Linked DNA regions of Salmonirosea aquatica. The protein of the gene in region 1 interacts with the protein of each later gene in a pairwise test. Links are inferred from orthologs where the notes say so. Each region holds a gene or a part of one and is shown in the gene's direction. Other genes may lie near its edges. The genes, in order: dnaB and dnaA.

Region 1 (3,326 bases):
CATCCAACAGAATGAAGGCATTATTCAGCGTTCTTCCCCGCATATATGCCAGCGGGGCGATTTCTACAATGCGATTATCCTGATAAAATTTCAGCTTTTCAGGCGCAATCATGTCATCCAGTGCATCATATATAGGCCTGAGGTAGGGATCGATCTTTTCTTTCAGATCACCCGGTAAAAATCCCAGGTTTTCACCCGCCTCCACCGCTGGCCGGGTTATGATGATTTTCCGAACTTCTTTATTCTTAAGCGCCCGAACCGCTATGGCCACGGCTGTATAGGTCTTACCGGTACCCGCCGGGCCTACTGCAAACACCAGATCGTGCTTGGCAGCTGCCTCAACAAGACGTTTCTGATTGGGGGTCTTCGCTTTTACCACTATCCCCTTATTGCCGTAGATTATTACATCTTCATCATTTTCCAGCGGGGCACTTCCACTTTTTGCAGCATTGAGGTGGCCATTGAGGTAGCGGGTGACATTGTCGTTGGTAATTCGGCCATATTTTTGATAGTGTTGAAGCAGAGACTCCAACACATCGGTGATCTTGACAATTTCAGGAGCACTGCCCTGAATTCGAATTTCATTTCCTCGCGAGAGTATTTTGCTTTCGGGGAAAGCGGCGGCTACTTCACGGATGTTGGCATTATGGACGCCTAAAAAGTCAACTAGCGACACATCTTCGAGTGTAATTACTTTTTCTACCAAATGAGTGAAAATGTTAAAATGAATGATAATACCGGATAAAAAGTAGTAATTTAAACTGATAATTTAGACTAATGATTGGCTTTTTTTACAAAAAGTCAAGAATCTATCAACGTTAAATAAATATATGAAGTTCAATCCGTTCATAATCAAGCGGAGTAAGATAGAGTCAAAAAAATACTTATCCGAGGCACTTTTCATCCTCCACCGCAATTCGTAATATTGTGTTCATATATGGATAACGAAAAGACATTCAATTTCCTCAAAAAATCAGGCAACTCTTCCCAGTCGCCCGGGCGTCCGGCCAGTGCCAACCGCTGGCTGGGGGCTGATTCTTCTTCATCGGGAATGGGAAAATTGCCCCCCAAGCCGTTGACATGGAGGAAGCTGTGCTGGGGGCCCTGATGATCGAGAAGGATGCGCTTTCGACGGTGGCGGATATTCTTAAACCCGAAAGTTTCTATAAAGAAGCCCATCAGCGCATTTATAGCGCAATTTTGAACCTTTTCGTTAATTCCGAACCCATTGATTTGTTGACCGTTACTTCAAAACTCAGGAGTACCGGGGAGCTCGAGATTATAGGGGGAGCCGCATTTATTACCGAACTCACATCAAAAATCAATTCGGCAGCAAATATCGAGTACCATGCCCGCATCATCTCACAGGCTGCCATCAAACGTGAATTGATTACCATTTCTTCTGAAATTCAGAAAGAAGCGTTTGAAGACACCACCGATGTCTTCAAGCTTCTAGATCGTACCGAACAGGCATTGTTCCAGATTTCAGAGTCTAACATCAAAAAGAATTACGCCGACATGGGCGCGTTGATGCGTATAGCGCTCGATGAGCTCGATAAAAAGAAAAATAATCAGGATGGACTGACGGGGGTACCTTCAGGTTTCAGTAGCCTGGATCGGTTGACATCGGGCTGGCAGAAAACTGAACTGGTAATTCTAGCGGCCCGGCCCGGTATGGGTAAGACGGCCTTCGTGGTTTCGGCCCTACGCAATGCCGCGGTAGAGTTCAATATGCCGGTAGCCATTTTTTCGCTGGAAATGTCGTCCGTCCAGCTAGTCAATCGTCTTATTTCCGCCGAAGCCGAAATTGACAGCGAAAAAATCAGGAAAGGCAACCTGGCCCCTCACGAGTGGGCGCAGATTCACCACCGCATCAGCCGCCTCACCAATGCTCCTATTTTCATAGACGACACCCCGGCACTTTCTATTTTGGAACTAAGGGCCAAATGTCGCCGATTGAAAGCTCAGCACGATATTCAAATGATCGTAATCGACTACCTTCAACTGATGTCGGGCGAGACTGGCGGCAAGCAAAGTGGAAACCGAGAGCAGGAAATTGCTTCCATATCCCGCTCGCTGAAAAATCTGGCGAAAGAGTTGGATGTACCCGTAATTGCTCTTTCGCAGTTGAGCCGGGCAGTAGAAACACGGGGCGGTGAAAAACGTCCTCAACTTTCTGACCTTCGGGAATCAGGATCTATTGAGCAGGATGCGGATATGGTGCTTTTCCTCTACCGTCCAGAATACTACGGAATCACGCAGGATGACACGGGCAATTCCGTGGCCGGTATTGGTGAAGTGATTGTAGCCAAAAACCGGGGTGGTTCACTAGATACGGTACAATTGCGGTTTGTGGGGAAATTCACCAAGTTCTCCGATCTGGACGCTTTCTACGCACCAGCTCCTACCCCCGCATCACGTCCCCTACCCCCTCCTAGTACAGATCCGCTTACATCGTTTGAAAACAGCGGTGGTGGCCGGGAACCGGCCATCTTCAAGAGCAAGGCTAATAATCTCTCAAATTTTGATTACAAAGGTCCTGGTGAAGAACCGCCTTTCTAAATTTCTTTCTTGAATTATTCTCAATCCTTTTTATTAGAAGGTACCCCTACCTCCTGAGCACGAGTTGTGTTACATTTTCGACATGATGGGTATGGGGAAACATATCAACCGGCCGGGTTTTTACCACCTGGTACCTCACTGAAAGTAGTTCCAGATCCCGTGCCTGGGTAGCTGTGTTACAACTTACATACACGATTCGTTGGGGAAGCGCCGCTTGGATTGTCTGGATTACAGCCGGGTCCATACCGGCTCTGGGAGGGTCGGTGATGATGACATCGGGTTTTCCATGTTGAACCAAAAACTCAGAATTCAGTATCCGTTTCATATCTCCCGCAAAAAACCGGGTGTTGGTGATGCCATTTTGGGCAGAATTCAACCGTGCATCGGCCACAGCTTCTTCCACATACTCCACACCCACGACCGAGCGGGCCTGTCGGGCCACAAAATTGGCAATGGTACCCGTACCCGTATAGAGGTCATACACTCGCTCAGATCCCGTGAGTTCGGCAAAAGACCGCGTCAATGAGTAGAGTTGATAAGCTTGCTCCGAGTTAGTCTGGTAGAACGATTTGGGACCTATCATAAACGTAAGGTCCTCCATGCGTTCTTTAATGTACCGTTCTCCATAGAAATGAATCGCCTCCTGATCCTGGTAGGAATCATTTCCTTTTTGATTTACGATGTAATAGAGCGAGGTAATCTCAGAAAACTCGTTTTTTAAAAACCTTAAAACATCTTCGATAATTTCTAACTGGGGTTCGGCA
Region 2 (3,157 bases), 4.7 Mb from region 1 along the record:
GTTAAAGCCATTCCCTGAGCAATCCCATCAAAAGCCGTTGAAAAATTCTGTCCGGTTCGCATCCAATCTGCTACCGGATCGTAAACGACGCCACCTTTCAGGTAGTAGCTTGATCCCTGCGTCAATTCACTAATGATTGCAGGAGCAGCCTCCGGACTATCCAGAAAAACGGGCGTATCAGTCAATCGGACTGTGTGCAGGGTTTTAGTCAGTTCCAGATGGCTCAGCGGCGTACTACCGCAATCCAGCCAAATCCCATCCGCACCCTGTTGCAACTGATTTCTGATGCGCTGATTGACTTCATTAGGAACCTCGAAATCAATCACCGGTAGGGTAAGCCAGCCGGGCGTTTGCCGTTGGCAAGCCTGTATTTCCTTATAAACCGCGTAGCCAGCTAGGTCAGCGGCCACGTAATAAGGTGCCATCGTCAGATGATTGGCAACCTCATGCTGTACCTCGGCAAAGGAGCGGCCTTTCAATTCTTCTTCGAGCTTCTGTTGCCAACTATTCTTAGGCAATGCTGAAAATTCCGATAAAAAGGAGGGCTCCATACAAAAAAAATTGATTAAAAAACAGGATGATTTTTCGCATCCAAGCAAATCTACGAATTTGGTATTACATTTTTTTTATTGCCGGGTAGGCCGATTTCCAATTGTCCTTTTCGGGGATTGTACTATTCCTTTAGTTTTATCAAGCGGCTTGATTTATGATTATTTCAATGGTAATTTCAGGAACAAATTTTAGGCAGCACACGGGATCATTTTGCTATCTTTGCCTCCCCCGAAATTGAACATGACACCAGATCAGCTAAGTTTCACCTTGGAAAGAGTTGCTCCTCCGCGCGAAGTGGACATTGTATGGAACAAGTGCCTTCGGATCATTCAGGAGAATATCCCGGATCAGAGCTTCCAAACATGGTTTGAGCCGATCCGTCCCCTGCGCCTAAGCGGGAAGGTGCTTACCATTCAGGTGCCGAGTCAGTTCTTTTATGAGTGGCTGGAAGATAATTTTGTTCATTTGCTGCGCGATGCACTCGATTACGCCATCGGGCGTGATGGTATGCTGGAATACTCGATTATTGTAGATCCCGGCACGGAGCGTCACCAGCCCTTGACAGTCAATGTACCGACTACCAAAAACCCTCAGAATTCAAGACCGGATAATTTCCAGACCGATCCAAGGCTTAATTCAACCCCACCCAAGGATCAGGATTCGCTCCAGCTTGACACTTACCTCAACCAGAATTATTCGTTCGACAACTTCATCGAGGGTGACTGCAACCGACTGGCCCGTTCGGCGGGCTTCGCGGTAGCGCAACGCCCTGGCCTGACTTCCTTTAATCCGCTGATGGTGTACGGAGGCGTCGGGCTGGGCAAGACCCACCTCGTGCAGGCGATCGGCAACTACATCCGCAACCATTTCAATGAGAAGGTGGTGATGTACGTTTCGTCCGAGAAATTCACCAACCAGTTCATCAATTCGATCCGAAATAATGTGTTGCAGGATTTCACGGATTTCTACATGAAAGTGGATGTCCTTGTAATCGATGACGTGCAGTTTCTGTCGGGTAAAGAAAAAACGCAGGATACTTTCTTTCATATATTCAATCACCTGCACCAGCTCGGCAAGCAGATCATCATGACCAGCGACCGTCCTCCCCGCGAACTTCAGGGCCTGCAGGACCGCCTGCTGTCGCGCTTCAAGTGGGGTCTGACCGCCGATCTGCAAACTCCTGATTTCGAAACCCGGATTGCCATTATTCAGAAAAAATTACAGGCCGAGGGCATTTTCATCGAGAATGATGTGATCGAATACGTGGCCCACAGCGTGAATTCCAACGTACGTGAACTGGAAGGTGTTATCATTTCCCTGATGGCCCAGGCTTCGCTGACGCGCCGGGAGATCGACGTGGAACTGGCCAAGAATACGCTCAGAAACATTGTCCTGAATGAAGAAAAGGAAGTGACCATCGATACCATTCAGGAAGTGGTGGCCGACCATTTTGAAATAACCGTGGCCGATATGAAAAGTAAAAGCCGCAAGAAAGAAAGTGTGTACCCGCGCCAGCTGGCCATGTTTCTGGCCAAGGAATATACTGACCTGCCTCTCAAATCCATCGGCTACCACTTTGGGGGACGCGACCATAGCACGGTAATTCACTCCATCCAGAGCATCAACGAGCTGATGGGCTCCGACCCGGACGTAGATGAAACGGTGCAAAAACTCCGCAGCTACTTCAAATAGGTGAATAAGCCGATTCTGCTGAAACGTGATCAAATCGATGACCGGGCCTGGAATGCACTGATTGACGAGGCCCGACATTCTGTAGTGTACGCTTACACCTGGTACCTTGACTGCGTTTCTCCCCATTGGCAGGCCCTTGTACTAGTTGATAGTGGAAAGTTGACGGTAGATAGCGCCCTCAATTCTGTTCATCAACTTATCCCTCATTGTAAGTATAGAACTGTAATGCCGCTCCCTGTTCGCACGAAGTGGGGCATGGCCCTCGTGCAGCAGCCGTTGTTCTGTCAGTATCTGGGATTATTTTCAAGAGAAGAGGTTTCGGAAAGTCAAGTAGAGTTTTTTCTCAGAAGCCTTGGCCGGCATTTTCCCTATATTTCGGTATATGATTTTCACCCTTGCCATACGGTGGCCCTTCGCCGGCTCCTACCTACCTGCCCAGATTTCGAGGTACTGGAAAAAACAACCCATTGGCTGAATCTGGAAAAATCCTATGTCGATCTAGCCAGTGAGTACACAGTTGATCGGACAAAAAATCTAAAAAAATCCAGGAAGTATCTTTGGGAATGGGTTGAATCAGACGATATCGAACCGCTGATCCAGCTTTTCAAAGAAAATCACGCTATCCAGATTCAAGGTATACACGAAAGTGCTTACGTACTATTACGAACTCTGATCCAACTTTTGCAGGAAAAGAAAGTAGCACTCATCCGGTATACCTATCGACACGGCAAGATTCACGCGGGCATCATGATTCTGGAAAATAAAGGAATGGGAATCTACATTTTCAATGCGGCCGATGCGGTAGGGCGCAAGGGCAATGCCCGGACTTTTTTATTGGATCGTTACTTTCAGGAAAAAGCCGGACGGATAGAAGCCTTTGATTTTGAAAGTCCTGAGGTACCTAGTATTGCTC

What was found.
Region 2: the proteins of dnaB (region 1) and dnaA interact in binary tests that used the Escherichia coli proteins (3 or more experiments, as listed by UniProt). The link is inferred for Salmonirosea aquatica from one-to-one orthologs.

What each region holds. Positions count from the first base shown.
Region 1 is NZ_WHLY01000002.1:5,688,020-5,691,345, forward strand. What follows is about bases 326-3,321. They hold dnaB (replicative DNA helicase), read left to right. Parts: upstream 326-1,080; coding sequence 1,081-2,562; downstream 2,563-3,321. Other genes in these bases: GBK04_RS24480 (PhoH family protein), read right to left, coding at 326-706; rlmD (23S rRNA (uracil(1939)-C(5))-methyltransferase RlmD), read right to left, coding at 2,609-3,321. In the rest of the region: more of GBK04_RS24480, read right to left, coding at 1-325; more of rlmD, read right to left, coding at 3,322-3,326. UniProt on the Escherichia coli protein: The main replicative DNA helicase, it participates in initiation and elongation during chromosome replication. Travels ahead of the DNA replisome, separating dsDNA into templates for DNA synthesis.
Region 2 is NZ_WHLY01000002.1:988,022-991,178, forward strand. What follows is about bases 192-3,018. They hold dnaA (chromosomal replication initiator protein DnaA), read left to right. Parts: upstream 192-792; coding sequence 793-2,244; downstream 2,245-3,018. Other genes in these bases: GBK04_RS05250 (methylmalonyl-CoA mutase family protein), read right to left, coding at 192-518; GBK04_RS05260 (GNAT family N-acetyltransferase), read left to right, coding at 2,470-3,018. Also shown: more of GBK04_RS05250, read right to left, coding at 1-191; more of GBK04_RS05260, read left to right, coding at 3,019-3,157. UniProt on the Escherichia coli protein: Plays an essential in the initiation and regulation of chromosomal replication. Binds in an ATP-dependent fashion to the origin of replication (oriC) to initiate formation of the DNA replication initiation complex once per cell cycle.